Regions from separate parts of the Pseudoalteromonas sp. TAE56 genome, predicted to be linked through region 1. Evidence: predicted binding sites of a transcription regulator. Region 1 holds the regulator's gene; each other region holds the start of a gene.
What was found. The regulator sigma-54, encoded in region 1, starts transcription at its own class of promoters, with help from an activator protein. The targets are predictions, from matches to a motif close to GTTGGCACGNNNNTNGNNT.

Region 1 (3,236 bases):
ATCAATGCTAACAGCAATTTTATCGTAGCTATCAGACACACTGCGAACTAATGAAGGAAGCAAGTTAACTGGAATATTATCTACGCAATAATAGCCTAAATCTTCTACAACGCGTAAAGCAACCGACTTTCCAGAACCAGAACGGCCGCTTATGATAATTAACTCCATTTAACACCCTTTATAAAACTATGATTGATCGACAATAACTTGGTAAAGCTCAGCATCTGATTTTGCACAGCGTAACTGTTTACAAAAATCTTTGTTGTTTAGTTTATCAGCAATGGTTGCGAGAGTCTTTAAGTGCTGTTGGTTATCGCCATCTGGTACGATGAGTGCGACAAAAATATCAACAGGACGATTATCTATTGCATCAAAATTTATTGGAGTTTCGCTAACGAGTACTAAAGCTAAAGGCTCTTCTGCACCGCTCATTCGACCATGAGGAATGGCAATGCCACGGCCAATACCTGTACTACCCAGTTTCTCTCTACTCATTAAAGCAGTAAGGATATCCTGTTGCGGTAAATACGGAAGTTTGTCGTGAGCAAGTTCGCTAATGAACTCTAAAATTCTTTTTTTGCTATTAAAAAGGACCGCAGCTTTGCTGCAGTCCTGGCATATAAGTGAGCTTAATTTCATCATATTAGTGTCGAGCAAGCTTCTCTTTGTGTTTAATTACTTGTCGATCGAGCTTGTCGATCAACGAGTCAATGGCGGCATACATATCTTGATGTTCCGTAGAGGCAAATAGCTCAGCACCACTTACATGTATTGTGGCTTCTGCTTTTTGATTTAATTTTTCTACATCGAGAATGACATGAACATTATTAATATGATCAGAGTGTCTTTCTAGCTTCGCAAATTTGGTATTAATATAGTCTCTTAGTGAATCGGTTAATTCTACGTGACGACCAGTTAAGTTTAGTTGCATAAGCATTACCCTCTTTTTTTTGCGTCTTAGATCAAGCTTTTACGTTGATTTGACGGTGGAATAGCCAGAGATTCGCGGTATTTTGCGATTGTACGTCTTGCTACTTTAATTCCTTGCTCAGCCAATATATCCGCTATTTTGCTATCACTCAATGGTTTTGCTGAGTTTTCTGCAGCGATTAATTTGCGGATAAGTGCACGAATTGCTGTAGATGAACATTCACCACCGTTTTCGGTGCTTACATGGCTTGAGAAAAAGTATTTAAGCTCAAATATACCACGGGGTGTATGCATATACTTTTGAGTTGTTACGCGCGAAATTGTTGATTCGTGCATTTCTACCATTTCAGCAACATCATTTAAAACCATTGGTTTCATTGCTTCAGGGCCGTGTTCAAAAAAGCCTTGTTGTTGCTTAACAATACAATTAGTTACTTTTAAAAGTGTGTCGTTTCTACTTTCTAAGCTTTTAATAAACCATTTAGCTTCTTGTAAATGCGAGCGAATAAACTGGCTGTCACCACTCGATTTCACAGTGCGAGACATTGCAGCGTATTGGCTATTAACACGAATTTTAGGCATGCTATCTGGGTTTAACTCAACAACCCAGCGGCCTTTAATTTTTTTAACTGACACGTCTGGAATAACATACTCAGATTCTTCTCTTACAATAGTATCTGCTGGCTTAGGACTAAGAGTATGGATTAATGTCATTACTTCTTTAAGCTCTTCTTCTTTGAGCTTGGTTTTCTTCATTAATGTACGATAGTCACGAGCAGCTAATAAATCAATATGCTCGGTTAAAATCATTTTTGTTTCATTAATGTAAGGTGTTTCTTTATCAAACTGATTAAGCTGAATACACAAACACTCTTGTAAACTACGTGCAGCAATACCAACAGGATCAAACAGTTGGATGCGTTTTAATACAGCTTCAATTTCATCAAGTTCGACTTCGTTATCATCTTCGTTTTCTTGATTAAAGCTTTCTAAAATCTCTTCGCAGCTTAGTGTTAAAATACCTGAATCATCAACTGCTTCTACGATGGCAATAGCAATAGCTTCGTCTGTAGGGCTAAATGGCGTTAATTGTAACTGCCACATTAAATACTCATGGAGCGTCTCTGTAGAGGCACCTTGATAAATTGATTCATCTTCAGGCATTGGACCCGATGATGCTGCAGGAGCGGCACTCATGTACTCATCCCAGCTAACATCCATAGCCATGTCGTCACTTAGCGTGTCTTTCGCAAGTGCTTCACCACTATCTTGTTCGTATTCGCTTGGAGCATCATCGGCAGATGCGCTAACAGTTATGTCATCGGTATCAGCTTTTTGCTCGTTTTTGCCAGCAGCATCTTCTGAGTAGTCTTGTTCTTCAACCTCTAATAGCGGGTTGCTGTCGAGAGCTTCTTGTATTTCTTGCTGGAGATCCAATGTACTGAGTTGCAACAAACGAATAGCTTGTTGCAGCTGTGGAGTCATTGTAAGTTGCTGGCCCATGCGCAGCTGTAGTGATTGCCTCATGTATCTCTAACAATCCTTTTATGTTGTTATAATTAATACTAGCAGATGCTTAAAGACATGGCGTAAATGTTACAGCCTAAATTGCTCGCCTAAGTAAACATCGCGTACTGTTTTATCATTTAATACGTGTTCTGGAGTACCTGATGCAATCAGCTCCCCATGAGAAACAATGTAGGCTTTTTCACAAACATCAAGGGTTTCTCTTACGTTATGGTCGGTAATTAATACTCCAATCCCACGATTTTTAAGATGTTCTATTATTTTCTTTATATCTAATACTGAAATTGGATCAACACCAGCGAACGGTTCATCCAGTAATATAAATTTAGGATCTGCTGCCAGCGCACGTGCTATTTCGACACGACGACGTTCGCCACCTGATAATGCCATACCTTGGCTATCGCGAATGTGTTGTATGCTAAATTCATCTAATAATTTATCGAGTGTATCTTCTCGAGTTTGTTTATTTAGCTCTTTGCGCGTTTCTAAAATAGCCATTAAGTTTTGATAAACAGTTAGCTTTCTGAAAATTGAAGACTCTTGCGGTAAGTAGCCTATGCCTAATCTAGCACGACTATGCATAGGTAAAAGAGTAATATCGTTATCATCTATCGATATTTTACCTTTATCGCTAGGCACAAGGCCTACAATCATATAAAACGTGGTTGTTTTGCCTGCGCCGTTAGGGCCAAGTAAGCCAACAATACTGCCCGCTTTTACTTCAAGGCCAACGTTTTTTACAACTTCACGGCCTTTATAGCTCTTTGCTAATAGTTCTG
Region 2 (3,236 bases), on a different contig from region 1:
CAAGCGTATGAACAGGGCTAACTGTGTACGAAATAGTACCTTGAGCGTGTGCGCCTACTTTTATAGCCGCTTTAATCGCTGTTTCAAGATTGCGTACATCGTTCATTGCATCGAATATACGAAATACGTCAACGCCATTTTTGTGTGCGCGCTCTACAAATTTTTCAACTACGTCATCAGCGTAATGACGGTAACCCAATAGGTTTTGACCGCGTAATAGCATTTGCTGTTTAGTATTGGGCATCGCTTTTTTAAGCGCACGAATACGCTCCCAAGGATCTTCGCCTAAATAACGAATACACGAATCAAATGTAGCACCGCCCCACGATTCAATAGACCAATAACCTGCATCATCTAGCTTGCTAGCAATAGGTAGCATATCGTCTAGGCGCATACGTGTTGCGAGCAATGATTGGTGCGCATCGCGTAATACCAATTCTGTTAATTTTAATTTAGCCATGTGTGTGCCCCTTATTTGTTATTTGATTTGTACTGAGCAATGGCAGCACTAATAGCAGCGATGTGCTCATTAGGCACACCTTGAGATTTAAAAGACGGTGATTTAACTGGTGATGCCTCTGGTTCGCTAAAGCGCGTCACCAAATTAGACATAAGCGTTACTGCACCAATTAATATCGACAGAAATACAAACACCCCAACCATACCAGTTAGCATTAAGCTACCAGCCGTTGTGAGTAGAGCACCTATATCCATTTTTCTCCCCCTTGAAACCCATATCGAAAATAAAAAATCGATTTAATTAAATATTTATTCACTGGATGATAACAAAACTAGTCGCTTTGTCTACATCTTGTAAATTGGTAAAACCAATTAAACTATAAACAACATAACACTCAACTTATTTACATGCCATAACCCAGCAACCATGCGCCCTACAATACACGTAGGAAATAACGACTATAGCTAATAGTTATATAGAAGTTGTTAATTAACTATTCAACTTTATAAAAATAAACACCAAACTTTATAATAAGTACAAAAACACGTACCAATTGTTAATTGGTCTTACCAAAAAATTTATTCTCAGTGGATTTTTGCCAGCAATTTGTAACAGTGTGAATAACTTACATAACAAAGCGTAAAAGTTACTAACTAACAAATAACTAAAAACACAACCAAAAAACATAAGCCACTGATATTAATCAAAAATAAACTTTGGCATGTAACTGGCATTAGTTATTATGAGCAAATTTGATAACCAAGGAGAAAACAATGTTACGCTGGACAATTACATTTTTAGTTATTGCTTTAATCGCTGCAGTGTTAGGTTTTGGTGGCATCGCAGGTGCCGCAGCTGGTATAGCAAAAATTATATTTTTTATCTTTTTAGTACTGTTAGTGATTTCATTAGTTTCAGGTGCACTACGTGGTAAATCGCCCAGGTAGATAAAGCATTCAACTAACACACTAAAATTCAATTAATACTTACAAGGAATTACATTATGAATTCAACAACTGTAAAAGCAGCACTAATCGGTCTATTCGCAAGTTTTTTCATCATGGGTTGTGAAGACAACCATGCAGAAGACGCAGGCGAACGTATTGATGAAGCAGTAACTGACGTGCAAAACAAAGTAGAAGATGCATGTGAAAATGTTAAAGAAGGCGTAAACGCTGAAGAAACTAACTGTTAATTCTTCTTGTATCGCTAAAAAACGGCCTTAGGGCCGTTTTTTTGTGTCTGTAATAAAATCACTGACTATAAAGCTGCTCATTTAGCGGTTAGCTTGTTAAAATAAAAAAAACGATACTTAAAGCAAGGCAATATGGCATTTACAACAACCTACACGCTAGATAAACCCTACTTTTATGAGTGCTTTGATGAGTCACTCCCGTACAGTAAACGCGCCAAACCTAAGTACTTTTTACTTGTACTACTGGTTGCGCTTGGTTTATTTGGCATTTATGTTTTAAACGATCATTACTTAGGATCGTTTATGATCATGCTAGGTGTACTAGAGTGCGTCGCTTTTTACTATCGCAGACCTTGGTGGGTAACCAGACAAATGCTCAGCAGAGCATCAGGCTCAGAAGTAACACTTACCTTTGATGAAGAAGGTATTAAATCGGCTAATCATTACAAAAGCTTTCAGCTAACTTGGCAAGACATAAGCGAAGTAATAGATACGCAGCAAGGTATTATTATTAAAAATAAAAGCGGCATGCAGTATATTTCAAAACAAATATTAACCCCAGAAACACTCGCTTTTATAAACAAAAAAGCCACTCAGTGAGTGGCTTTTGACTAGTTGAGTTAATTACTCAGCTACGTATACGTGTTGATTAAGCATTGCCCGGATTAGGGTTCGACTTTTCAGCTTGTATGCGCATGTAAATCTCTTCACGATGCACTGATACGTCTTTTGGTGCATTAACACCGATTCGAACTTGATTTCCTTTAACACCTAGAACAGTAACTGTTACTTCGTCACCAATCATTAGGGTTTCACCTACTCTACGAGTTAGTATTAGCATTCTCTTGCTCCCATGTTCCAATAAAAATTATAAGATTCCGCTTAAACATACTAATGAAAATTAGACTGAAAAGTAAGTAAAAACTCTCAATCTATCCATTTTCTGTTAAAAATGCTTTGTGTAATGCACGAACAGCCAACTCTAGGTACTTTTCATCTATTAAAACTGAAATTTTAATCTCCGAAGTCGAGACTAAAACCACATTAATATTTTCCTGCGCTAATGCATCAAAAAATAAACTTGCTACACCAGAATGCGATTTCATACCCATTCCAACAGCAGACACTTTAGCGACTGTTGGTAATCCGCTTATATTTTGAGCACTGAGTTGAGCTTGATCTTCGCTCAATAATTCAAGTGCTTGCAGATAATCATTCGAGTGCACAGTAAAAGCATAGTCTATTTTTTCAAAGATATGATTAACTTGATTAATCATATCTATTTCGATGCCATTATCAGCAAAAAGTTTCAATATTTTTGAAAGATATTGCGTACCGCTTGGCACACCATCTACTTTAATTAAACATTCGTCACGATTAAACGCAATCCCCGATACCACCTTGCTTGGCATATCGTTCTCCTCAAAACTTATTAATGTGCCTTCATCAGGATTAAAACTAGAAAGCACCCTAAGTGGCACATTGTGTCTACCTGCAGCTTCTACCGAGCGAATATGCAAAACTTTTGCGCCTAAACTTGCCAGCTCCAGCATTTCGGCAAAAGTAACTTGGCTCATTCTG
Region 3 (3,236 bases), on a different contig from region 1:
AATACGCTGAGTTTCAATTAGGTTTACGAGCTCTTCAGTTACATTTACGTTTGAAGTTTCAAGTGAGCCTTGAATAATGCTCCCTAACCCTTCAACACCCGGGTTACCTTGTACCGGTGCACCACTTACAGCGGTTTCGGTATAAAGGTTTTGACCAATTGGCTCAAGGCCTGATGGATTAATAAAGTCACTAATTGTTAGCTGACCAATTACAACGTTATCGGCTTGCCCTGCAACACGTACAGATACTTCGCCGTCTTGCGAAACCGTAATTGATTGCGCGTCATCAGGTACATTCATTTCTGGCTGAATAACGTAACCAGCGCCCGATGTAACAATTCGTCCATCGCCATCGGTAGTAAACTGACCATTGCGCGAGTAAGCAATATTGCCATCTGGTTGCAGTACTTCAAAAAAGCCTTCACCAGAAATCATCCAATCTAGTGAGTTTTCGGTGGTCAACATGTTGCCTTGCGTAAACTCTTTTTGGTTAGCTACAACTTTAGCACCCGCACCTAACATTAAACCCGACGGCATTTCGGTATCTTGCGATGAACGACCACCTGGTTGATTAATATTTTGATAAAGTAAATCTTCAAATATAGCGCGGCTTTTTTTGTAACCTACGGTACTCGCATTCGCTAAGTTATTTGAAATAACCGATATATCGGTTTGTTGAGCGTCTAGCCCAGTTTTACTGATCCACAATGCTGGATTCATAATCGTGTCCTCACTTTAAAGTTAAACTATGCGTAATAACTGATCTTGACGCTCGTCAATTTCTTCAGCTGTTTTCATTAATTTCACTTGTAATTCGAATTGGCGCTGGTGGCTTATCATGTCGACCATTTCATGAACAGGGTTCACATTCGACATTTCAAGCGAACCACTTAAAACTTTTACATTGGCAGAGGTATCTACTGTTACATTTGCTTTTGGTCTAAATAAACCATCGTTACCTTTTTCGAGCTGTGAGCTATTTGCTTCTACCACTCTAAGCGTATCTATTTCTTCTAAAAAGTTAGCGGGAGCGCCCTGTGGTCGAACTTGAATAGCGCCATCTTGGCTAAACCCTATTTTTTCGACTGGGACGGGTAAAATAACAGGTCCACCTTCGCCAATAACTTGACGACCGTGGCTGGTTACGAGCATGCCTTGAGCAGTAACGTTTAACGTACCCACTTTTGTGTAAGCTTCATTACCGGAGGCATCTTGCACAGCAAGCCATGCGTTATCGCTCATCGCGATATCTAAGTCGCGCCCGGTTTGAACAATGCCACCCGATACCATGTTAGAACCCGGACGCTCTTGCATTGAAAATACACGGGTAGGCAAACCTTCGCCAAACGCTTGCATAGAACGCGCCTGCGCAAAGTCGGCTTTAAATCCTGTTGTATTTGCATTCGCCAAATTATTGGCTTTAAGCGCAAGCCCTTGCAGGCTTTGCTTAGCGCCAGAGGCTGCAATGTAGACCATTTTGTCCATAGTATCGACTCACATAAAAAATCTCTGAACTTATAAATGCAAAATAGGTGCCAGATTAAATTTGACGCAACATTGAGAGGTATTTAGAAAGGCTTACAAAGAGGACTTATAAAAAAGGCTGCAAAAATGCAGCCTAATATATTCAATGGGGTTTAACTTATCGAATCTGCAAAATACTTTGCTGAATTGTTGAGTTAACTTCAAGCGCACGTGAGTTTGCTTGGTAATTACGCTGCGCAGTAATTAAGTCTACAAGCTCATTAGTAAGGTTAGTATTTGATTGCTCAAGTGCTGATGAGTTAATTCCACCAAACGTACCCGAACCAGCTTCACCCGCTACAGGTTCACCTGAATCAATACTTTGCTTCCAACTTGTATCACCCACTTGTGATAACCCTTGTGAGTTTGGAAAACGTACCATAGCCACTTGGCCTAAAAATGTTGAGTCGCCATTACTGTAAGAAGCAACAATTTTACCGTCTGTGCCAATATCAATTCCGGCTAAACGACCAACTGTTGAGCCATCTTGATCGAGTGCTTTTACTTCAAAACCACTTGAATACTGAGTTGGGATACGTCCTGCCGTGTTATTTTCATCGCGCCAGTTAAGCTCAATACCAGTACCTGGGAAAGTTGCACCATTGTCTAGTAATGTTGATAAACCAGCACCAGAACCCGCTGGCAGTAGTATTTCATCAAAAGTAGTTGTATTTGTATTTGTCACACCACCTGTTGTTGATGGCAAACCACTTGAGTTAAAACCTAGGGTAGTCAGTGGTGTATAAGGTGTCGTTGTTTGTTCTCCACCAGTTGTGCCATCAACTACTTTGCCATCGAGTGTTGCGTATACTTCCCAACTGTTATCTGTACCACCTGCTGCGGCATCATCTTCTTTAGCAAAAAAGTATTGTAAGATGTGCGGCTCACCTAAAGAGTCATATACTGTTGTTGACGTAGATGAGTTATAAGTACCACTAGACGTAGGGTCAAAATCTAGACCTGATGGATCCGCCGTTGCATCTAAGTTAAACGACAAAAATACATTTTCTGTTGCGCGAGGAGAACCAGACGAATCAGGGATTTGAATTGGATCAGTTGTGCTCAAACTTACCGACGTTGTATCACCTGTAGATGAATCAACTGGGAATGCTTGTAAAAAGTTACCTTTTGCGTCAACCATAAAGTTATCTTGGTTAAGCTTAAATGCACCCGCACGTGTATATGTTAAATCTTGCGAAGATAAATCGTCGGTCATCGCAAAATAACCTTCACCAGTGATTGCTAAATCAAGTGAGTTATTTGTAAATTGCAGTGAGCCTTGGTGAAACTGCTGCGCAACCATGGTTGTTTGCACACCGTCACCATTTTTAGTCTTACCAGAGCTAAATACTGATGAAGCGTAAACATCGGCAAACTCAGCGCGTGACTCTTTAAAACCTGTGGTATTAACGTTTGCAATATTATTTGCCGTTACGTCTAAATCTTTTTGCGCGGCAGCAAGGCCGGTTAATGCAATATTGAAGCTCATAATTCACCTCTAACCTGTTAGTCTGTGGCCTGCTAGCAGGCGAAAAATACTAAAATTTATTACGCGATTTCTGCTACATCTGTCAGCCTAACCGCACCTTCTTTAGTGTTAATAATTATGCCACTTGAGCCATTAATATTAACGCTTTCAATGTTTTTAAATGTAGCAATGGGCAAGCTTGAAAATTCGCCGTCAGTGCTTCCTTCAGCGGTTACTGAATATT

Region 2: the regulator sigma-54 is predicted to act here: its motif matches at 1,176-1,194, upstream of L656_RS1000000122930 (DUF1328 domain-containing protein).
Region 3: the regulator sigma-54 is predicted to act here: its motif matches at 1,522-1,540, upstream of L656_RS0110870 (flagellar basal body rod protein FlgF).

The regions. Positions count from the first base shown of each region.
Region 1 covers NZ_AUTN01000103.1:18,911-22,146, forward strand. The annotation lists gene rapZ (RNase adapter RapZ) at 1-168, opposite strand, end outside; gene ptsN (PTS IIA-like nitrogen regulatory protein PtsN) at 187-639, opposite strand; gene hpf (ribosome hibernation promoting factor) at 644-931, opposite strand; gene L656_RS0111060 (RNA polymerase factor sigma-54) at 958-2,457, opposite strand; gene lptB (LPS export ABC transporter ATP-binding protein) at 2,527-3,236, opposite strand, start outside.
Region 2 covers NZ_AUTN01000163.1:102,488-105,723, forward strand. The annotation lists gene oadA (sodium-extruding oxaloacetate decarboxylase subunit alpha) at 1-460, opposite strand, end outside; gene L656_RS0121615 (OadG family protein) at 472-714, opposite strand; gene L656_RS1000000122930 (DUF1328 domain-containing protein) at 1,234-1,407, shown strand; gene L656_RS0121625 (hypothetical protein) at 1,464-1,655, shown strand; gene L656_RS0121630 (YcxB family protein) at 1,788-2,255, shown strand; gene csrA (carbon storage regulator CsrA) at 2,305-2,496, opposite strand; gene L656_RS0121640 (aspartate kinase) at 2,588-3,236, opposite strand, start outside.
Region 3 covers NZ_AUTN01000102.1:53,209-56,444, forward strand. The annotation lists gene flgG (flagellar basal-body rod protein FlgG) at 1-720, opposite strand, end outside; gene L656_RS0110870 (flagellar basal body rod protein FlgF) at 742-1,485, opposite strand; gene flgE (flagellar hook protein FlgE) at 1,643-3,013, opposite strand; partial or broken gene L656_RS01000000122185 (flagellar hook assembly protein FlgD) at 3,073-3,236, opposite strand, start outside.